DNA from 3 places in the Mesorhizobium sp. M0119 genome. Region 1 is predicted to be linked to each of the others. Evidence: predicted binding sites of a transcription regulator. Region 1 holds the regulator's gene; each other region holds the start of a gene.
The links. Region 1 encodes PhoB, which activates phosphate uptake and scavenging genes when phosphate is short. Its sites were predicted from a motif close to TGTCATNNANCTGTCAT; they were not measured.
Positions count from the first base shown of each region.

Region 2: a site for PhoB is predicted at 4,844-4,860, ahead of ppk2 (polyphosphate kinase 2). Genes of this name have one in related genera too.
Region 3: a site for PhoB is predicted at 5,600-5,616, ahead of NKJ40_RS28235 (inorganic phosphate transporter). Genes of this name have one in related genera too.

Region 1 is NZ_JAMYTU010000055.1:8,821-16,370, reverse strand. Features, by position in the region: gene NKJ40_RS28775 (CHASE domain-containing protein) at 1-108, opposite strand, end outside; gene NKJ40_RS28770 (ATP-binding cassette domain-containing protein) at 238-1,032, opposite strand; gene NKJ40_RS28765 (sugar ABC transporter permease) at 1,110-2,438, opposite strand; gene xylF (D-xylose ABC transporter substrate-binding protein) at 2,581-3,621, opposite strand; gene NKJ40_RS28755 (ROK family protein) at 3,907-5,151, shown strand; gene phoB (phosphate regulon transcriptional regulator PhoB) at 5,161-5,850, opposite strand; gene phoU (phosphate signaling complex protein PhoU) at 5,867-6,574, opposite strand; gene pstB (phosphate ABC transporter ATP-binding protein PstB) at 6,607-7,410, opposite strand; gene pstA (phosphate ABC transporter permease PstA) at 7,407-7,550, opposite strand, start outside.
Region 2 is NZ_JAMYTU010000005.1:179,126-186,675, forward strand. Features, by position in the region: gene NKJ40_RS07315 (hypothetical protein) at 5-148, shown strand; gene NKJ40_RS07320 (hypothetical protein) at 206-349, shown strand; gene NKJ40_RS07325 (DUF423 domain-containing protein) at 419-790, opposite strand; gene NKJ40_RS07330 (multidrug efflux MFS transporter) at 844-2,094, opposite strand; gene NKJ40_RS07335 (GntR family transcriptional regulator) at 2,292-2,954, shown strand; gene NKJ40_RS07340 (DUF982 domain-containing protein) at 3,052-3,309, shown strand; gene NKJ40_RS07345 (hypothetical protein) at 3,358-3,519, opposite strand; gene NKJ40_RS07350 (aldo/keto reductase) at 3,643-4,686, opposite strand; gene ppk2 (polyphosphate kinase 2) at 4,967-5,887, shown strand; gene NKJ40_RS07360 (dihydrofolate reductase family protein) at 5,936-6,583, opposite strand; gene hemB (porphobilinogen synthase) at 6,986-7,550, opposite strand, start outside.
Region 3 is NZ_JAMYTU010000052.1:6,193-13,742, forward strand. Features, by position in the region: gene NKJ40_RS28210 (M3 family metallopeptidase) at 1-840, opposite strand, end outside; gene NKJ40_RS28215 (hypothetical protein) at 1,051-1,479, shown strand; gene NKJ40_RS28220 (nuclear transport factor 2 family protein) at 1,597-2,007, opposite strand; gene NKJ40_RS28225 (carbonic anhydrase) at 2,017-2,661, opposite strand; gene NKJ40_RS28230 (transporter) at 2,829-3,854, opposite strand; gene NKJ40_RS28235 (inorganic phosphate transporter) at 3,942-5,546, opposite strand; gene NKJ40_RS28240 (TetR/AcrR family transcriptional regulator) at 5,665-6,201, opposite strand; gene NKJ40_RS28245 (efflux RND transporter periplasmic adaptor subunit) at 6,352-7,550, shown strand, end outside.

The sequences.
Region 1 (7,550 bases):
GAATTTTATGCGGGCCGCCTCCTGGGTGGCAAAATAGGCAAAACCCGCCATCGTCAGGCTGATCAGCGCGACGGCGATGAAAGCAACGGTCGGAAAAAGCTTCTTCAATTGCGGATACGTCCCGTGGACGGTTCGGCATCTTTATGGGCAAGTCCCGACGCCAACACAATGGCGAGGCCAAAGCATGGTGACGGCTGGCACATTTTGGCGGCTTGTGATTAGCCGGCTAATTCTCGTTCATGCGGCGATCTTCAGGGCGCCCGGCCCCGGAATGGCGCCGGGTGGGCACTTGCCGAGGATGATCATGCCGAGCACTTCGTCCTGGGTGACGTCGGTCGTGCGTGCAGTGCCGACAACCCGACCGTTCTTCATGACGCAGACACGGTCGGCAAGCTCGAACACGTCATGGATGTCGTGGCTGATCAGGAAAATGCCGATGCCGTCGGCCTTGAGCTGCCTGACCAGTTCGCCGACCTGCGCCGTCTCTTGCGGCCCGAGTGCCGCCGTCGGCTCATCCATGATCAGGATGCGGGCGTTGAACAGGATGGCGCGGGCGATCGCAACCGACTGCCGCTGGCCGCCTGAAAGCTTTACAACCGGCTCCTTGAAGCGTTGGAACCGCGGATTGAGCCTGCCCATCACCTTGCGCGCCTCGGCCTCCATGGCGACGTCGTCGAGCGTACCCCAGCCGGTCATCAGCTCGCGGCCGAGAAACAGGTTGGCGGCCGCATCGACATTGTCGGCCAGCGCCAGCGTCTGGTAGATCGTCTCGATACCGTACTTCTTGGCGTCGCGGGGATTGGATATCGAAGCCTCCTCGCCGTTGACGAAAATCTGGCCCGCATCGCGCTTGTAGGCGCCGGACAGGATTTTTATCAACGTCGATTTGCCGGCACCGTTGTGTCCGAGCAAAGCCATCACCTCGCCCGGGAAAAGGTCGACAGAGGCATCGTCGACGGCGCGAATGCCGCCGAAGGCGATCGAGATGTTGCGCATGTCGATCAGCGGCGTGGGAGCGGTCTTGTCTGCCATGCTTGTTCTTCCTCCCTATAGATCCTGCTTGAGCATCAAGTTATGCAAAAACCGGTTTCCACCTTGCGGGATCATGCTCAGACCCGTTTGCGATAGACGGTATCGAGCCACACCGCGACCACCAGCACGGCGCCGACAACGATGCTCTGCAGCGGCGAATCGATGCCGAGCAGCACCATGCCGGATTGCAGCGACTGCATCAAAAGCGCGCCGAGCATGGCGCCGAGCACGGTGCCAGAGCCGCCGGCGAGCGACGTACCGCCGATCACGGCCGCCGCGATGACCAGGAGTTCATCCAGGGTCCCCAGCGCATTGGTCGACGCATTGAGGCGGGCCGATGCGATTGCCGCACTTATCGCGGCCAGCACGCCCATGATCATGAACACCTTCATGGTCACCCAGCGCGTGTTGATGCCGGCGAGTTCCGCCGCTTCCGGGTTGCCGCCAATGGCAAAGACATAGCGGCCGAAACGTGTGCGTTTGGTGATGAAGGTCATGACGATGCCGACTGCGACAGCGATCAGCACCGGTATGGCGATGCCATGGGCGATGAACAGCCCGCCTTGGGGGAGGGTGATGCCGTTCCGCTGGGCGTACTGGCGAACGATGCCGATCGGCCAGGGATAGGAATTGGCGATCCAGACAGCGCCGAGGATGGCGGCACAGGCGACAACACCGAGCAGGGTCTCCGCCCAGACGGGGCGCAGCGGAAATTTGAACCGCTTGCGCTGCGACCGGCCGTTGAGCAGCATGAAGGCGACGCCCACACAGGCGAGAATGCCGACGATCCAGCTTGCGGTTGCGCCGATCGAGCCACGCGGCCCGCCGCCCATGAGCTGGAAGGTGGCGTCGAGCGGCGCGACGGTGCGCCCGCTCGTCATCAACCATGCCATGCCGCGCCAGACCAGCAGGCCGCCCAGCGTCACGATGAAGGCCGGAACCTCAAGATAGGCGATGATAAAGCCCTGGAACGCGCCGATCAGGAGGCCGAGCACCAGGCCGGCGGCCAGTGCGATGACCCACAGCCAGGGGCTGCCAAGCTGAAATCCCATGACGCGGACGAGGAATTCGGCCTGCGCCACGCCCATCACCATGCCGATCACGCCTTCCACCGAACCGACGGAAAGATCGATGTTGCGCATCACGATGACCAGCACCATGCCTGTCGCCATGATCGCCACCGAGGAGGTCTGCACCGAAAGATTCCAGAGATTGCGCGGCGTCAGGAAGAGCCCGCCCGACAATATGTGGATCCCGACCCAGATGACCAGCAGCGCGCCGACCATGCCGAGCATGCGCGTGTCGAGTTCGGTTGCCTTGAGAAATCGGGCAACGATGCCGAGCTCGGATTCCCGCGCCCGGTCTGCCGTGCTGTCGACCGGCGTGTTGGAAGTCGTGTCGGTCATCGTGTTTCTCCCGCCGGGTTGCCGTCTGCCGCGGATGCCGGAAGCAGCCTAGAAGTTATCCGCCGAAAGCGGAAAAACAACTCTTGTTGAAAAAACGCCGCGGCGAGCGGCCGCGGCGTTCGGACTTCTCGGAAACGTCGGCTCAGTTGCAGACTGCAACAGTGCCCGCCGCCACGCCGGCGCAGACCTCTTCTTTCTTGATCCAGCCGGCGTCGATGACGACGTTAAGGTTATCCTTGGTGATGGCGACCGGGGTCAGGAACAGCGACTTGACGGTATTGCCGCCGGGCGTGGTGAAATCCTTCACGCCGGCAATGTCGGTCATCTGCTTGCCGTCGGCCAGTTGCGAGGCGATCTCGGCGGCGTTCTTGCCAAGCTGGCGCGCGTCCTTCCATACCGACACGGTCTGTGTGCCGAGCGCGATGCGGTTCAGCGCGGCGTGGTCGCCGTCCTGGCCCGAAACCGGAACCGATCCGGCCAGCCCTTGCGCCGTCAGAGCGGCGACGACACCGCCGGCAGTGCCGTCGTTAGCGGCGACCACGGCATCGACCTTGTTGTCGTTCGCGGTCAGGAACTGTTCCATGTTTTTCTGAGCGTTGGCCGGCAGCCAGCCGTCGGTATAGGCCTCGCCGACATTCTTGATCTTGCCGCTGTCGATAGCGTCCTTCAGCACTTCCATCGAACCGGCAAACAGGAAATCGGCATTCGGATCGGCGCCCGAGCCCTTGATGAAGACGTAGTTGCCTTCCGGCTTCACCTTGAACACTTCGCGGGCCTGCATGCGGCCGACTTCCTTGTTGTCGAAGGTCAGGTAAAAGACGTCCTTGTTCTCGATCAGCCGGTCGTAGCCGACAACCGGAATACCTTCGTCCAGCGCCTTTTGCACGGCTGGCCCGATGGCCGAGGCGTCCTGCGCCAAGATGATCAGTGCGTTGGCGCCCTGCGAGATCAGGCTCTCGACGTCGGTGAGCTGCTTGCCGGGGTTGGACTGTGCGTCGGCGGAAATATACTTGTCGCCGGCGGCCTCGATGGCCGCCTTCATTGCGGCCTCGTCCGTCTTCCAGCGCTCTTCCTGGAAGTTCGACCAGGAAACGCCGATCACCTTGTCTTTAGCCTGCGCCACCGACGCCAGCGCCAGCGTCATGGCGACACCCGCCAGAATGGCGGTCGTGAATTTCTTCATCATATCCTCCCTGCGCCGCGTACGGCGTGACCAATTGGCTCAAAGACCAGCTTAGAAGCTCTAATTTTTTCGAGCCTCGAAAAAATACTGGCCCGATCTCCGGCTGCTGTCAACATCGATTCTGATGGATTTTGATGACTCTGCGAGTTTTTTCGAGCGTCGGAATAAACGATGACAGCGCCACCGGCATCTGACACTATTTGCCTGCATCCGACACTATTTGTCGGACATTACCGACGGCTTCCGGTTCATGAGCGGCCGCGGCAACCGGGAGGAAAGCAAACGATGTCGGTCGGAATCCGCCATGACGATTTGCGCCGGCGCAACCGGGCGATGGTGATCTCGGCGGTGCGCCGGGCCGGCCAGCCATCGCGTACTGAGATCGCAGCAACCACCGGCCTCAGTCATTCGACCATATCGGCGATCTCCTCCGACCTGATACGGGAAGGCATCCTCGCCGAGAGCAAGGCAAGTGAGCCCGTTTCGTTGAAACGCGGTCGTCCGCAGGTCGGCCTCGCCCTCAACCCGGAAGCGGCGGCGGTGCTGACCGTGGTTTTGTCGCTGAATTTCCTGTCGGCCGCCATTATCGACTATGCGGGACAGGTGGTCGCCGAGGAACAGCGCCGGCTGGACACGCTGACCATGCCGCGCGACGAACTGATCCGCGAATGCATGGCCATCGTCCGGCGCCGGCTCGAGGATCCAGACCTTGACGTCCGCAGTGTCGCCCGCATTGCCCTGGCGATTCAGGGCATTACCGACTCCCCTGCACGCGCCCTGCTGTGGTCGCCGATCACGCCGCAGACCGATATCGCCTTTGCCGACATGCTGGAGGACGAATTCGGCATCCCGGCCACGGTGGAGAACGACTGCAATATGATGGCGGTGGCTTTGCGCTGGCGCGATCCGGATCGCTATCGCGACGACTTCATCGCCATCCTGCTTTCGCACGGCATCGGCATGGGGCTGGTGCTCAAGGGCGAGCTGTTCACCGGCACGCATTCCTCGGGCGGCGAGTTTGGCCACATGATCCATCGTCCGGGCGGCGCGCTCTGCCGTTGCGGACGACGCGGCTGCATCGAGGCCTACGCCGGCAATTACGCCATCTGGCGCAACGCCAGGCAGATGAGCGAAGACAGCGAACCCATCGCCGACGTCAGCGACGCCGACATGCGCGCACTGGCGGCCCGGGCACGCGAGAAAGATGGGCCGGAACGCGAGGCCTACCGCAAGGCCGGCGAAGCGCTGGGTTTCGGTCTCGGCTCGCTGTTCGCGCTGATCGATCCGGCGCCGGTCGCGATGGTCGGCGCCAGTGCCGCCGCCTTCGATCTGATCGAGCCGGCCTTGCGCCAGGCCATCGCCCAGACCGCCGGCGGCCAGCATTCGGGCTCGATCTCCTTCGACACCGAACCAAACGAATTGCCGCTGATCCGCGAAGGCTGCGCGATGCGGGCGTTAAGCTTCGTCGACCAGGAGATTTTCGCGCCGGGCGCGCAAATGAGGCCCGGCGTCAGAAAGCACGTAGCCTGACCAGGCGGGTCAATCTTCCCTGATCGCATAACCGGCACCGCGGATGGTGCGGATGACATCCGGCATGCGGCCGTTGTTGACGGCTTTGCGCAGCCGGCCGACATGGACGTCCACTGTGCGTTCGTCGATGTAGATTGTCTCGCCCCAGACATTATCGAGCAACTGGCTGCGCGAGAAGACGCGGCCCGGATGCCGCATCATGAACTCGAGCAGCCGGAATTCGGTCGGCCCGAGCCTGATCTCGCTCTTCTTGCGATAGACCCTGTGCGATTCGCGATCGAGCACGATGTCGCCGACCTTCAGCACGCTGGACAGCACTTCAGGCTTGGCGCGGCGCAGCAGCGCCTTGACCCTGGCCATGAATTCCGGTGTCGAAAACGGTTTGACCAGATAGTCGTCGGCGCCGGTCGAAAGACCGCGCACCCTGTCGCTCTCCTCGCCGCGCGCGGTCAGCATGATGATCGGCAGCCGCTCGGTTTCGGGGCGCACCCGCAACCGGCGGCAGAGCTCGATGCCGGAAACCGCTGGTATCATCCAGTCGAGCACCAGAAGGTCGGGCACATTCTCCTGCAAACGGATCTCGGCTTCGTCGCCGCGTGTCACCACCTCGACCTGGTAGCCTTCGGATTCGAGATTGTAGCGGAGCAGCACACCCAACGGCTCCTCGTCCTCCACCACCATTATGCGTGGTGCGATCATCGGCTGGGCACCCCCATCATGTCACCGGTGCGGACATTGTCGTTTCGTCCTGCTTCGGACGATTGACCGGCAATTGCTCCCCGGTCAGCACATAATACGCATTTTCGGCGATGTTGGTGACATGGTCGCCGATCCGCTCCAGATTCTTGGCGCAGAACAGCAGGTGCGTGCAAGCGGTGATGTTGCGCGGATCTTCCATCATGTAGGTCAACAGCTCGCGGAACACGGACGTGTATTTGACGTCGATGCGCTCGTCGGCGGCACGCAGCTTGGCCAACCCGGCCGCATCGCCTGCAGCATATTCCTCGATGACGCCCTGCACCTGGATGAGCACCAGCTGCGCCATCGCGTCGATGGAATGCGACAGGTCGCGCGGTGTGACGTTGAGGCCGACCGCACTCACACGCTTGGCGATATTCTTGGCAAGGTCGCCGATGCGTTCCAGGTCGCCGGCCATACGGATCGCTCCGACCACATGGCGAAGATCGTGGGCCATCGGCTGGCGTTTGGCGATCAGGGTGATGGCGCGATCGTCCAGTTCGCGCTGACGCGCATCCATGATGGCGTCGTCGGAAACGACGCGTTGCGCCAGCACATTGTCGGAATTCAACAGGGCCTTGGTTGCCCCGCCGACCATCGAACCGGCGAGGTCGGCCATGTCGCGGATCAGCTTGCTGATCTGCTCGAGATCCTCGTCGAAAGAAGCGACTGTGTGTTCGCCCATGGTCCTGTCCTCATATGCATGATCGGAACGGCTCAGCCGAAGCGGCCGGTGATGTAGTCCTGCGTGCGCTTCTCGCGGGGCGACGTGAAGATCTTCTCGGTCCGGTCGAACTCGACCAGTTCACCCAGATACATGAAGGCGGTCTGGCGCGACACGCGCGCCGCCTGCTGCATGTTGTGGGTGACGATGACGATCGTGTAGTCGGCTTGCAATTCGTCGATCAGTTCCTCGATCTTTGCGGTCGACAACGGGTCGAGTGCGGACGCCGGTTCGTCGAGCAGAATGACTTCCGGCTTCACGGCCACGGTGCGGGCGATGCAGAGCCGCTGCTGCTGGCCGCCGGACAGGCTCAAGCCGCTGGCGTTGAGCTTGTCCTTGACCTCGCTCCACAGCGCGGCGCGCTTCAATGCCTGTTCGACGCGGCCGTCCATCTCGGATTTGCCGAGATTCTCATAGAGCCTGACGCCGAAGGCGATGTTCTCGTAGATCGACATCGGGAACGGTGTCGGCTTCTGGAACACCATGCCGATCTTGGTCCTCAGGAGGTTGAGATCCTGCGACCGGTCGAGAATGTTCTGGCCGTCGAGCAGCACCTGGCCCTCGGCCGTCTGTTTCGGGTAGAGCTCGTAGATGCGGTTGAACACACGCAGCAGCGTCGATTTCCCGCAGCCCGAAGGCCCAATGAAGGCCGTGACACTGCGCTCGGGCAGCGACAGGCTGATGTCCTTTAGCGCCTTGCTCTGGCCGTAGTAGAAGTTGAGGTTCTTGACCTCGATCTTCGTCTTCTCGGCGACCGTTTCGGTCATCGTCATGTCCGGGGACAACATCTGTGTCATCTGTCCTCTCTGCGTCCGGTAAGGCTGCGGGCGAGGATGCTCAAGCCCAGAACCGTCAGGGTGATTATGAGTGCGCCGGTCCACGCCAGCTGCTGCCATTCCTCGTAAGGGCTGAGAGCGAACTGGAAGATGGTCACCGG
Region 2 (7,550 bases), on a different contig from region 1:
TGCCATGCACCCCGTCAATTATCTGTTCGAGGACATTTACCGGAACGACTGGATCATCCGCTCGAGCGCGGAGGCCCGTAAGGGGCGCGACAGGACCGGTCCGTGGATTCGCGACCTGCGTTTCCTCGTAGGACGCAAGCGGAGCTGATCGGCGGCCTATTTTTTGTGCCCGCTGATTGGATCGATTCAAAAAGGAGATTAAGCCATGCACCCGATCAAGCATCTGTTCGAAGACATCTATCGCAATTATTGGGGCATATCGCCGGCCACCGAACGGCCGGAGCGACGGCGTGTAGTCAAGACGACCAAACGCGACGGCCAAGTCCGGCCCGAAGGTCCGCGAGACTGAGCTGGCAAGACAGAGCTCGTGGATCGAGGGCGGCTGGCGAAAGAGCAGCGGCCGCCATTGGTTGCCGCATCAATGGCGGCGCGGGCCTACCAGCGCCGAGGCGGCCATCACCAGCCAGCCGCCGATGAGCAACGTGCCGCCGATCGGCGCCGACATCGGGAACAGCCGCGAGCCAAGGAAGTCGCGGGCCAGAAGATCTCCCGAGAACAGCAGAAGCCCGACGAGAAGGATGAGGCTTCCGGTTTGCAGGATGCTATTTCCACCGAGCAGCCCGACGACAAGGAAGACCGGCGCATGCATGAGCAGGAAGGACGCGGCCGTACCGACGAAAGCGCCGCCGAGATGCGCCGCCGCCGCCGAAAGCGCCACGCCGGTTGCGCCGCATAGGCCGCCGGCAAGAACCAGAATGCGGCCGCCTGCCGCGTGTTCATCCGTGCTCATTTCCACGCCTCCGTGATTCCTGGCGACCGCCTGAGATAGTGCCGCGAACCGTGTCAGGATTTGCCGGCTTCCGCCAGCATGTCGCGTTCGCGGCGCGACTGGACCAGCCAGTTATAGGCCGCTCCGCCCGCCATCAGAACGGATGTGCCGAGAAACACCGAGCGCATACCGAAATGGCCACCGGCGAAGCCGCCGAGCAACGGCCCGGCGACCTGCCCGACATATTGCGCCGAGATCGACAAGCCCAGCACATTGCCGCCGACGCCGTCGGGCACATTGTGGCGGATGACGCTGGTGATGCAGGGCAAAAGACCGCCAAGCGCCAGGCCCATCAGGAAACGCAGGCCGACGAGCTGCCAGCCTTGCGTGGCGAAGGCCTGCGGAATCAAGAGCAGCGCCGAGACTGCGAGTGAGGCAACGATGACGTTCCAGTGGCCGATACGGTCGGCGAGCTTGCCGAGCCGCGACGCCGACAGGATGGCGCCGAGCGCTGCCGCCGACATGACGATGCCGGAGACAAGCGTGACCTGGCTCTGATCTTCGATGAGCTGTTGGACATAGACGGTGATGATCGGCTCGATCGACATGGTGGCGAAACTCAACAGCATGCCTGTCGCCAGCATGGCGACGACGGGGCGCTTGTCGGGAATCTGCGACCAGCCGCCTTTCGCCTTTTCTTCTGACGCGGCCTTGGCGGCAACCGGGCGAGGGGCCTCCTTGATCAGCAAGGTGGTTGCCAGAAAGGCCAGGAAAATGACGCCGCCGGCGAGCAGGAATGTGGCCCGGATGCCAATCAGCGGCGGCAGCGCGCCGCCGAGTAGCGGACCGACCAGGGCACCGGCCGTGATTCCGGCCGACAGCACGCCCAGCGCCCAGCCGGAGCGATCCTTCGGCGTCTGCATGGCAACCAGGATGGTCGAGCCCGAAGAATAGCCGCCGGCAAAGCCGATCAGCAGGCGCAAGAGCACCAATTGCCAGACGGTCTGCACCATGCCGGTCAGCGACATGCACAGCGCCATGCCGAAACTGGCGCGCACCAGCATCAGTTTGCGGCCGTAGCGGTCGCCTAGCCGCCCCCACAAGGGCGCGACCAGCGCGGCAGCAAGGAAGGTGGCGCCGTAAGCAATGCCCGACCACTGGACGATCGCCGCGTGGCCCTCGGCGCCCAACTGCTCGACGTAAAGCGGCAGGAAGGGCAACAGCAGCGTCATCGCTACAAGCGTGCTGAACGAGCCGGCAAAACACACGGCGAGATTGCGACGCCAGTGGACGTTGTGCGTGGCGAGGGTGGCGTCTTGCGACATGTCATGTCCTGTCCGGCCAGCCTGCATAAAACTTGCTGCGGATACCGATTTGGGATACCAAGCTGGTATCTGTCATGAACGCAAGCCCCGTCGCTGTCAATGCGGGCCTCTCAAACATGATCGACAAAGGCCGGCGTGATCGGCCAACGCTGGCCAGTGACCCGATTGCCGGAACAAATGACCTAAACGGAACGCCAATGTCGCAGATGCAGAACGTCGAAAAGCGGCTTCGCGAGATGATCCTCGGGCTCGAGATCGGTCCCGGCGAGCGGCTGACGGAGCGCTGGGTCGAAAGCCGCTTCGGCGCCTCGCGCACGCCGGTCAGGGCGGCATTGCTGCGGCTCGAGACCGAAGGCCTGATCTGCCGCGACGGCCGCGGCTGGACGGTCTCGCCCATCAATCTTGCTGAACTCGAGCAGATCGCCGTCTATCGCGAGGCGGTCGAGGTCGCGGCACTCAGACTAACTTGCACCTTGCAGGACAGAAGTGCCGTCGAAATCATCGAGGCGATGCTCGATTCTTGCGACGACAAGACGCCGCGCGAGGAATGGCATCGCGTCGGCATGGATTTTCATATCGAGTTGGCGCGTCTATCCGGCAACGAGTTCCTGTTCAGAGCGGTTCGCGACGCGATGACCCGCCTGTCGCGCGCCCGCTGGCTCGAGGTTCGCGACGAGGCAGCGCTCGGCCGTGCCTGGGCCGAACACCATGCCATTCTGTCGGCGGTGCGGGCCGGCGATGCCGATAGCGCCGCCCGCCTGCTTTCAGCCCATATCATCGGCAGCCGCGACCGGCTGGTGACCTCGCTGCGCAACGACCGGCGCGGCCTCCGCGCCAGGGGATTTGCCGTCGTCGCTTGAGTTCGGATCCACGGCCATTGATGACGAAAAAGGGCAGATGAGCGAAGAAAGCTACTTTCGGCCTCGCTTCGCAAATGCCGATGGCGTAAGAGCGGCGATGGAAAACAACCGATTTGACACACCCGTGACCGTCAAGGGCGCGGCGGGAAGCAATCAGCTCTTGCGTACGGCCCGCGAGGCTTCCGACTACCTCCTCAACAATTGGCCCGGCAAGCGCAGCCCCAAGCACCGCGAAGCGTTGCAAGCCTGTCATGATGCGCTGGCCGGCGACAAGCCGGCCATGAACGCAAGACGGGCCTTCATTGCCGCCGCTCGTGAAGTGAACGTCTTCGTCAGCGACAAGGCGCCCGCCTGAGGCATAGCGGGATTTGACCGAGGCCCGGACCGCCTGACAGGCCTGATATCATCCCTCGGCCGTTTCGGTGTTGGTCTGGGGCTCGCTTTCGCCCTCGGGCTTCGAGCGCTCCTTGGCCGCGACCTTGGCAGCCTGCTTTTCCGCCTTCTTGGCAGCCTTCTGCCGGTCGCGTTCCTTGCGTTCCTGACCGTAGTTCGGTGCTCGTGCCATATCGTTTCCTTTCATTGTGCTTGGCCTTTGCCTAGGAGCATTGGGCCGCAAACACAACACCGCAAGGCACGATAGGCTCCATATCTCGGCGCAGTCCGGCGAGCCCCGCTTCAGGGCGTTTTTTCAGGCGCCGTCCCGGTCGAGGACGAGATCGGCGGGCCCGAACCGGTCCTTTGCCGTGAATTGCTGGTGCCAGTAGGGATAGAGCACGGGCGGCCTGCTGACCACGTCGAGGCGTGTGCGCTCCTCGTCGCCGAGCACCAGGCTTGCAGCGGCGATATTGTCCTTGAAATGCGCTTCGGTTCGTCCGCCGATCACCAGCGAACTGACGGCGGGCCGGCCAAGCAGCCAGGCAAGCGCCACCTGCGCCGCCGACACGCCGTGGTTCTTGCCGATATCGATCAGCACGTCGACGATCCGCCACAGCCGGTCCTCGTCGCGGATCGGCGGTTCCGACCAGCCACTGAGCTGGCGGGCAGTCGGCTGGTCACGGTGGTATTTGCCGGACAGCAACCCGCCGGCAAGCGGGCTCCAGACCAGCACGCCGAGCCCCTGGTCGACCGAGATCGGCAACAATTCATATTCGGCCTCGCGCGCTTCCAGCGTGTAATGGATCTGCTGTGTGACGAAGCGCGGCTGGTGATGACGGTCGCTGATCCCCAGCCCCTTCATAACTTGCCAGCCGGAATAATTGGAGCAGCCGACATAACGGACCTTGCCCTGCGCGACCAGCGTGTCGAGCGCGGCGATGGTTTCCTCAAGCGGTGTCAGGCCATCCCACTCGTGGAGGAAATAGATGTCGATGACATCCGTCCTGAGCCGCTTAAGGCTCCTTTCGCATTCGCGGACCAAATGGTAGCGCGACAGGCCTTCATCATTGGGGCCTTTGCCGATCCGCATGCGCGCCTTGGAGGCGATCAACACGTCGCCCTTGCGCTTGCCGCCGAGCGCCTCGCCGATGATCTCTTCCGACACCCCGTTCGAATAGACGTTGGCGGTGTCGATGACATTGACGCCGGCATCGATGCAAAGGTCGATCATCCGGCGCGCCTCGTCGAGATCGGTCTTGCCGACCGCCGAAAACGCGCCGCCGCCGCCGAACGTCATGGTGCCCATTGTCAGCGTCGAAACCTTCAGCCCGGAACGGCCGAGAGTGCGGTATTCCATGTCGTATCCTCACGATTTATCGGGAAAGGGCGTTGCAAACGACAGCCCTGAATGAACCGGGCATTTGTAGGATAATTCGTTCCGCTTGTCGCCCCGTGTTACAGGGCAACATCGATCACATCTTCCGGATTGAACGCACAGCCAGCGCAGTAGTGGCTGCAATAAAACCGTCATTGCCGGCCTATACTAACATCGGTCCAGCGCTTCGATTTCCGGCCGCCGGGCCGGGCGGCAGAGCGCCTGACAGCGGCCGGCAAGGCCTGTAAGCGGAGCAGCGCAAATGACCGAGATAAAACAGAATTCCCCGGCCAGGGACTGGCTGGAAGCGGAACTCGCCGACACGCTCGATGAAGACTATGAGCTGGAAATCTCGGAGCCGGCGCTGTCGATGGAGATCGCCAAGATCTACAAGAATGCGCATCCGCCATCGATCGACCGCCTGCAGTATTTTCGCGATCTCATCACGTTGCAATCCGAATTGATCAAGCTGCAATCCTGGGTCGCCTATCACAAGAAGAAGCTCGTCGTGGTCTTCGAGGGCCGCGACTCGGCGGGCAAGGGTGGCGTTATCAAGCGCATCACCCAGAGGCTTAATCCGCGCATCTGCCGCGTCGCAGCACTTCCGGCGCCGACCGAGCGCGAGAAGTCGCAATGGTATTTCCAGCGCTACGTTCCGCATCTGCCGGCCGGCGGCGAGATCGTGCTGTTCGACCACTCCTGGTACAACCGCTCGGGCGTCGAGCGGGTAATGGGCTTTGCCCAGCCGGATCAGGTCGAGGAGTTCTTCCGCGACGTTCCGGATTTCGAACGCATGCTGGTCCGCTCAGGCATTACGCTCGTCAAATACTGGTTTTCGATCACCGACGAGGAGCAGCAGATGCGCTTTTTGATGCGCATCCACGACCCGATGAAGCAATGGAAACTATCACCGATGGACCTCCAGTCGCGCGTGCGCTGGGAGCAGTACACCAAGGCCAAGGAAGAGACCTTCGCCCGCACCAATATCCCGGAAGCCCCGTGGTTCATCGTCGAGGGCAACGACAAGAAGCGGGCACGGCTGAACTGCATTGACCATCTCCTCAAGCAAATGCCCTATGAGGAGGTGCCGCACGAGGAGATCACGCTGCCGGAGCGCGTCTTCAATCCCGAATACGAGCGCCAGGTACTGCCGCGCGAACTGTATGTGCCGGAGAAGTACTGACTAAAGCGGCAGGAGGGCGCTGCCTCCGTGGCGGCGCCCTGCAACAAGCTAGGTGCGCTCGATGATGACATGCGTGGCCTTCGGCGTCGCGACCTGCTCGCTGCAGCGATAGCCGAGCTTGGGCATATCGATGCCGGCAAAAAGGCTCTCGCCGGCGCCTAGCAGGACCGGTGAGATCGCCAGATGCATTTCGTCGATGAGCTTTTCCTGGAGATATTGCCGGATCGTGGCGACGCCGCCGCCGAGCCGTACGTCCTTGCCGTCAGCCGCTGCTTTCGCCTTTTGCAGCGCTGAGTGGATGCCGTCGGTCACGAAATAGAAGGTCGTGCCGCCCTCCATGACAATGGGATCACGTGGATGGTGCGTGAGCACGAAGACCGGCACATGGTAGGGTGGGTTGTCACCCCACCAGCCTTTCCACCTGTCATCCGGCCATTCGCCGCGGATCGGCCCAAACATGTTGCGGCCGAGGATCCATGCGCCGACATTTTCGAAGCTGCGTGCCGCGAACGCCTCGTCAGTGTCCGTGGTCCCGCCATCCTTGCCGAGGACCATCGTGCGGAAGGTGCGGGTGCCGAACATCCATTCGTGCAGGGCTTCCCCGCCAATACCCAGCGGATTCTTCAGGTCTTGGTGGGGACCGGCGCCGAAGCCGTCGATCGACAGGGTGAAAGCGCTGACGCGAAGTTTGGACATGAGAGCCTCCTCGATAACCAATTGTGAGATGCAAGCAGTCATCGGGGTAGCTTAACTGATTGCATTTTGCAAGCGGTATTTTGAATCGCCGGTGGGGCGATCACTTCCAAATCATGTTGGAATAACCAATCTCAATGTCGGCGCCGCCCCTCATCCGCCTGCCGGCAGCTTCTCCCCGCATAGTGACGGGGCGAAGGGGCTGGCCGCAACGTCGGCGATGCTTTGCAACGCTGGAGATTGGCGAAATCTTTTGCGAACGCGTCTTTCTCCCGGTCACTTTACGGGGAGAAATGCCCGGCAGGGCAATGAGGGGCAGCGTAAGCCTGAAGCGATTGTCCTGCGGCGGCCATGTCGCGTTTTGGACGAAGGAGCGCTACTCGATGTAGACGCTACAAAGGCGCATCACCCCCTCAGCATCGCCGCCACTTCAGGCGCGAAATAGGTCAGGATGCCGTCGCAGCCGGCGCGCTTGAAGGCGAGCAGCGATTCCAGCATCGCCTTTTCGCCATCGATCCAGCCATTGGCGGCGGCGGCCTTGATCATCGAATATTCGCCCGAGACCTGATAGGCGAAGGTCGGCATCTGCAACTCGTCCTTCAGCCGCCGGATGATGTCGAGATAGGGCAGGCCGGGCTTGACCATCAGCATGTCGGCGCCCTCGGCGAGATCCTGCTCGGCCTCGCGCACCGCTTCGTCGGAATTGGCGTGGTCGATGTAATAGGTCTTCTTGTCGCCCTTGAGCAGGCCGGCGGTGCCGACCGCCTCACGATAGGGGCCGTAAAAGGCGGATGCGAACTTGGTCGCATAGGACATGATCGCTACATCCTGAAACCCATTGGCGTCCAGCGCATCGCGGATGGCACCGATCCGGCCGTCCATCATGTCCGAGGGGGCAATGATGTCGGCCCCTGCCGCCGCCTGGATGACGGCCGCCGCCGTCATTTGCTCCACCGTTTCATCATTGACG
Region 3 (7,550 bases), on a different contig from region 1:
CAGCTTCGCCTTCTCGGCGCGCAGGCGCAACATGTCGCGCACCACTTCCGTGTTGTCGGTGGCGCCGCCATTCTGACCACGCATGATGAAGGCGCGGAACGCCGTCTCGCGCAGGTCGCGGCGTTCTGAGAAGGTCGAGAACGGCTCGTAGATCGACCGCGACAAAGTGACGGCGTAGCGGCCCTTCTGGCCGCGCATCTCGGCGGCTTCCGCCATCGAGCTTTTCAGGAATTCCGGCAGGCCGGCAAGATCGGCCTCATCGAGGAACAGCGCCCAGTCGCGCTCGTCGGCAAGCACGTTCTGGCCGAAATTGGTGCCGAGCGACGACAATTCCTCGTTGATCGAGGCCAGCCGCTTCTTGCCTTCGGCGTCGAGCCTGGCGCCGGAGCGGACGAAGTTTTTCCAGGTCTTTTCCAAGACCCGCAGCGTTTCGGCATCGAGCTTCAAAGCCTCGCGGCGCTGATAGAGATCGTCGATGCGGGCAAACAGTCGCTCATTCATCGAGATCGCCGAGAAATGCCGCGACATCTTTGGCGAAATGTCGCGCTCCAGCGCCTGGATCGCCTCATTGGTGTGGGCGCCGGCGCGGCACCAGAAGATCGACGAGACATGGTCGAGCGCCTCGCCGGCAAGCTCAAGTGCGGCAAGTGTATTCTCGATGGTCGGCATCCCGGTGTTGCCGGCAATCGCCTCGATCTCGGCTTCATGCGCCTTCAGGGACGCGTCGAAGACCGAAAAAAAATCGCCGTCGCCGATGCGCGTGAAATCGGGCAGGCCGAGCGGCCCTTGCCATGCGGTCAGCGGATGGGCGGCGAGGTCGACGGTGGACGGCATGGGCAAACTTTCGCTGAGTGGGAGGTGGATCGTCACCGATGTAAGGCGGCGGCCGGCTCCACGCAACAGCGCCTGGTAGTGCTAAAGCGTGGCCACATGGTGCTGCGAGTATCTTTCGAGCCGAATTCAATGCCTACCAAGATATTATCTTGTAACATGCATTTTATTTCGACTGAGGCTTCCACTCGCATCCTGACACCATCCAAAGGAACTTTAATGAGAGTAGAATTCCATGGCCTCACCTTCGACCTGCCTGCCGGATGGGTAGACATAGCCGGCGATCTTCCTGAGGGATCGCCACCTACCTTAGCCAAAGAAACGGACGGCTGCGGCGCGATTCAATTCTCAATTGCGAAGTATCGTGGCGGAGAAAAACCAAACGTAGACTTTAACGCTCTGAGAACGTTTATGCTCCAGTTTTGTCAGAATAATTCCATAGATGCAGGGAATATCACAAAGAACGAGTCCGAATGCATAATCTCTGTTGGCGTATTGTCCGACACCGATGATCAATTGTTGTCTGCCTGGTATTTGTCGAATGGGAACGATGTTGTATTCATGACATACCTTGGTATTGCTAGTGATACAGATTGCCTGAAAGAATTGGACGTTGCCCGAGCAATCGTGTCGTCTATATCGTTTTAGAGACCTCGATATTGGGTGGAATTACGGGAACTACGATGACAGTGCGCTTTTTAGACGCGAAATAACATCGGCAATTCCAGCGCCCGTCACCAAAAAAGCCCTGGGCGGAAAACTCGGTCAGTAGCCGTCGCAGTTTTCGGCGATCGCGGCTTGCGAACTGGCGGTGATCTGGTCGTTGGCGACTGCAAAGGTCTCCTGCATCAGCATGTCGTTGCTGGGAAAATCATAGCAGGCGATCACAGTGGTGACGCCGCCCTCGGTCTTCTCGATCCGGTGGCGGATTTCGGCGCCGGCGACGGCGCCCTGCCACTCGGCGATCGAGGCGATGAATTCCTGCTTGCTTTGCACGACGCCGAGGTCGTCGAGCTTGATGCGGACGTTGTCGGCGAGCAGGTCCGATAATTCGCTGCGGTCGGCGACGAGCAGTGCCGAATACCAGCGGTCGATAATCGCGCTATCGTCGGCGCGGGAGACATTTGCCGAGCACAGCAGTGCTGCCGCCGCAAACGCGATCCGAATTCGCGTCATGCCCTGCTCCTACTCCATCTCCGGCCGCTCGAAATCGCCGGTGTCTTTGTTCATCACCCAAAGCTCGCCGGTCGAAATATCGAACCAGGCACCGTGCAGCGACAGTCGCCCCTTGCCTTCGAGGATCGAGACACAAGGGAAGGTACGCAGATTGGCGATGGAATAGCGGATCGAGATGCGCTCCAGGGCCGTCTGGCGCTCGGTTGCGGTCATGAAGGTGCTCGACGATACGGTCTCGGCCGCCGGCGCGATCAGGCTCATCCATTTGCCGATGAAATCACCCGGCGACAACGGCGCGGCCGTGGTGTCGAGTGCTGCGCGGATGCCGCCGCAGCGGCCGTGACCCATCACCACGATGTTCTTGACCTTGAGGCTCTGCACGGCAAATTCGAGCGCCGCCGATGTCGAGTGGAACTGATCGTCGGGCGCATAGGGCGGCACCAGATTGCCGACATTGCGCAGCACGAACAACTCGCCCGGCCCGGCATCGAAGATCGCTTCGGGCGCAGCGCGGGAATCGCAGCAGGCGACGATCATCGTTTCCGGTGCCTGGCCCTCCCGCGCCAGCGCACGATAACGCCCGCTTTCGGTGAGATACCGACCACTCATGAAGTTGCGGTAGCCGGTGAGAAGATGCTCGGGAAGGTGAGGCATGGGCAGCGGTGGGAGCCTTTCCGGGTTAAAGGCACGGTTCAATCCCTAAAGGCTCTAGCGCATCGGCCCGAAAATCGGAACCGATTTTCGGAAAGCGAGATGGCGTGGTTTCGACGTGCCAGCCCGTACTTTGCATACAAGCGAACGAACGCCGCCATTAATCGGCCTCAGAACCGCAGTTTGGCGCCGGCGCGCAGTAGAAGCCAGTAGAACAAGCCTGTCGCGCCGATCGCGAGCAGCATCGCCAGGAAGAAGCCGCTGGGGCTCTCGGCAAACGGCAGCCCGCCGGTGTTCATGCCGAATATGCCGACGATCAGGGTGCCCGGCAAAAGCAGCGCGCTCATCACTGCCAGCGCCTTGAGGCTGCGGTTCGATTCGTCGGCAAGCTCGGCCGCAAGCTCCTCCTGCAGCAGCCTTGCACGGTCGTTGATCATGACGACCTCGCGGTCGAGCCGTTCAAGGCGCGCAGCAAGCCGGCGCAGAACTTCATGTGCGCCGGCGGAAAGGTTCCAGGCGGAACGGTCTTCATCCTGGAAAAGCGCTGCCAGGGCCGAGATCGGCCGATGCAGGGATACGGCAAGGCGGCGCACATCCTTCAGCTGCCGTCTTTCGTCGGCAAGCCGCTCGGTCACGAGATGATCCTCGACTGCATCCAGCCGCTTCGTCGCCGCGGCGAGCCGCAGGCTGGTGGTCTTGCAAAAAGCCATGACCAGCGTTTCGAACAGCTCGAATGCCGAGCCTGGCCGCAGCCCCGCGGCAAGGGCAGTGTGCACTTCCTCCACCGCCGCCAGCGGATGCCGGCGGCCGGTGACCAGCAGCCGCTCCGAGACCGCAAAATGCAATCTGCCGATGGTCGTCGACTGATGGGCGATCTCGCCATGCAGATCGGCCGAAATGCCGTGGACGACGCCATTCTCATGCGCCAGCACCAGGCTGTCCTCATGTCCTTCGAGGATTGCATGAGCCGACGCCGGCAGCGCGCAGGCATGGCTGACCCAGGAATGGGCGCGCCGGTCGACAAGGTCGACATGCAGCCAGACCCAGCCGTCCGCTGAGGCCAGCGCGGCCTCTATGTATCGGGGCGCCAGCGGTTCGGGAGCTTTGCCGGGCGCGGCACGATAGGCCCAGACCAGCCCGGGAGCATGATGCTGATCGTCCGCGGCAAGCAATGTCAGATGCGATGCGTCATTCATGGCCGCCGCCGAAACGAGGCACGTTCAGATGATCCAGGCGGCGCCGGGGCCGGCGCCGCGACATTCCGGTCAAACCCTGTCCCCCGCTCAGAACACCTGGCGGAAGATGACGAACAACACGAAGGCAAGACAGATGGAGACCGGAAGGGTCAGTATCCAGGCCATCAGCATGTTGCGCACCGTCGACCATTGCAGGCCCGAGCCATTCGCCGCCATCGTGCCGGCAACGCCCGACGACAGCACATGAGTGGTCGAGACCGGCAGGCCGAGATAGTCGGCCGATGCGATCGTCGCCATCGCGACAAGCTCGGCGGACGCACCCTGGCCGTAGGTCAGATGGCTTTTGCCGATCTTCTCGCCTACGGTGACGACGATGCGCTTCCAGCCGACCATGGTGCCGAGGCCGAGCGCCAGCGCGATGGCGACCTTGACCCAGAGCGGGATGAACTTCGTCGCGTTATCGACGGCCTTATGATAGGTCGTCACAGCCTTCAGGTCGTCTGCCTGCATCGGCAGCAGCTTCTTCTTGTCGATCAGCTTCAGCGTTTCACCGATAAGATAGATGTTGTTGCGGGCGTTGCTGACCAGCGTTGTCGGCAGCTTTTCCACGGACGGATAGGGCGACAACATGGCGCTGGTGTCGTGGATGAAGCTCTGCAGGGCAGGCGTGGTCTCGTCCTTCCAGGTCTTGGTGCGAACGGCGTCACCTACCGCGGTCGCCGCGTCGGTCACGGCGACGCCGGGCTTGACGTATTTGCCGAGTACCGTTTCGACCTGCGTCGCCGCGGACTTGTAAGCTTCGAGATAGTTCACGTCCGGTGTGCGGTTGAGCGCGAAGGCGGTCGGCACCACGCCGATCAGGATGAGCATGATGAGGCCCATGCCCTTTTGCCCGTCATTGGAGCCGTGGGCAAAGCTGACGCCGGTGCAGGTGAAGATAAGCAGCGCCCGGATCCACAGTGGCGGCGGCGCGCTCGACTTGGGCGCCTCGTAGAGCTCGCGGTTCCTGACCAGCAGCTTCATCACCAGAAGCAGCAGCGCAGCCAGGCCGAATCCGACCAGCGGCGAGATCAGAAGCGACAGGCCGACATTGGACGCCTGTGACCAGTCGACGCCGCTGGTGACGGAGCCGGCCGGGGCCATGAACTGGTTGGCGAGACCGACGCCGATGATTGAACCGATCAGCGTGTGCGAGCTCGAGGCAGGCAGGCCGAGATACCAGGTTCCGAGATTCCACATGATCGCTGCGACCAGTAGCGCGAAGACCATGGCCAGCCCCGCGCTCGATCCGACCTGAAGGATCAGTTCGACCGGCAGCAGCGATATGATGCCGAAGGCGACCGCCCCGCTGGCGGTAAGCACGCCGAGGAAGTTGAAGAAGCCGGACCACATCACCGCAAGCTCGGCCGGCATGGAATGCGTGTAGATCACGGTTGCCACCGCATTGGCGGTGTCGTGGAAACCGTTGACGAATTCGAAGCCGAGCGCGATCAGCAGCGCCAGGCCAAGCAGGATCCACGGCACCGCGACGGTACTGGTCAGGTCCTGGCTGAGCGCGTAGCCGACATAGGCAAGGCCGCCCAGAATGATAACGGCGAAGGCCGGCAGAAACCATTTTCCGGTGCTGTTCGGCCGATCGAGCGGATGCTCCGGCCTTGGAATTCCTGCTTCGCTTGAAACAATATCGACCATTCCCCACTCCTCTTGCGTTGCAGCAAAGAACGGGAGGACGCTAGGTCCGCACAATGAAGCCTGTGTGACGGCGGGGCACTTTGAGGCGGAGCAGAGACTGCAGGACGTGGTTCCTGACCTATTCCGCGATCTCCAGCAGGGTCGATATCAGCAGCCGGCGCTCTTCGGCGGAGAGAATGTCCGAACCGAACAGGTTCATGCTGCGAAGCCCTTCGATGGCGAGGTAGCACACGAGCAGCGCCCTGAGGTTCGGCGTTTCCTCCTTTAGCCGCTCGAACACCTGCCGCCTGAACGATTTTATCGGCGTCAGGAAATCGGGATCCTCGGCAATCGCCGAAAATATCCAGGACGCCGACGGTTTCGTTGCCTCGGCATGCTCGGCCGAAAGCCTGATATAGGCCGCAAGCGGGCTCTCGCCGCTGACGCCGTTGGTGCGGGCGGCCTCAAGCGCCTGTCGGAACGCGCTAAGATAATCCTCCACCAGCGCTTGCATCAATTTCGCCTTGGTCGGGAAATTGTAGAGAAGACCGCCCTTCGACACGCCGGCACGGCTGGCGACCGCATCCAGCGACAGGCTGCCAGGACCCGTCTCGCGCGCCACGGCGGCGGCGGCAGCGAGAATCTTCTCGCGCGAATTTGCTCTGCGGGCCTTCATCAAGCGTTCCCCATTCATTAGCTTAGGCGGAATTGACAAGACCGTCCAGACGGTACAGTAAGATCGCCGTCATTTGAAATTGGGACCAGTCACAGGTATGTGTTCCGGTCGTCCGACCGTTATGCTGGGCCATGGCCGAGAGGACTGTTCGTGATCAAGCGCTTCATTATCGCCTTCATTCTGCTCGTGCTGGTGTGCGGCGGCATCGTCGGCTTCAACCTGTTTCGCGAAAATGCGGTCAAACAGTTCTTCGCCACCATGAAGCCGCCGGCCGCGACCGTGTCGACGGTCATCGTCAAACCGATGTCCTGGACGCCCGGCATCGAGGCGATCGGCACTGTCAGTGCCGTACGCGGCGTCGACCTGACTGTCGAAACCGCGGGCATCGTCAAGGACATCCTGTTTCATGCCAATCAGAAGGTCGCCGCCAACGCCGTGCTGCTGCAGCTCGACGATGCCGTCGAGCGAGCCGACCTCGTTGCGTCGAAGGCGCAAGCCACATCCGACCAGACGACGCTGATGCGCGCCCTTGAGCTGCAGAAGCGCGGCGTCGGCACCGACGCTACACTCGACACGGCGCAGGCGGCAGCGTCGGTCTCCGCTGCGCAGGTAAACAAGCTGCAAGCGGTGCTCGACCAAAAGCAGTTGACGGCGCCATTCAAGGGCACCGTCGGTATTCCGAAAATCGACCTTGGCCAGTATCTCACACCCGGCACCGCCGTGGTGACCTTGCAGGACATGGATACGATGCGTGTCGATTTCACGGTGCCGGAGCAGCAGCTTCCGCAGCTGAGGATCGGACAGACGGTGCGGCTCGGCGTCGGCGGCGGCGACATGCCGTTCGCCGGCAGCATCCGCGGTATCGATCCGAAGATCGATCCGACGAGCCGGCTGGTGACGGTGAGGGCGGAGGTCGGCAATCCGGAAGGCAAGCTGACGCCCGGCCAGTTCGTCCAGGTGCGCGTCGAACTGCCCGAGGAGAACAACGTGCTGGCCCTGCCGCAGACGGCACTGACCTCCAGCCTGTACGGTGACTTCGTCTTCGTGGTGCGCCCGGCCAAATCCGCCGAAACCAACGGAGCGGCTCCCGAGGCAAAGCCGGAAGAAAAGTCAGCGGCAGATGCTGCCAAGCCCGCAACCGAAGCACCCGCGGCAAGACCCGAAGAAAAGCCGGCCGCTACCCCAGCCAAACCGGCAGCGGAAGACAAACCGGCAGCGGAAGAACAGAAGCCGCAGCTCGTGCTCGCCCAGGTGTTCGTCAAGCCAGGCCGCCGCAAAGCTGGCTTGGTCGAGATCCTGGAGGGCATCGAGCCCGGCGACGAAGTCGTTACCGCCGGCCAGAATCGGCT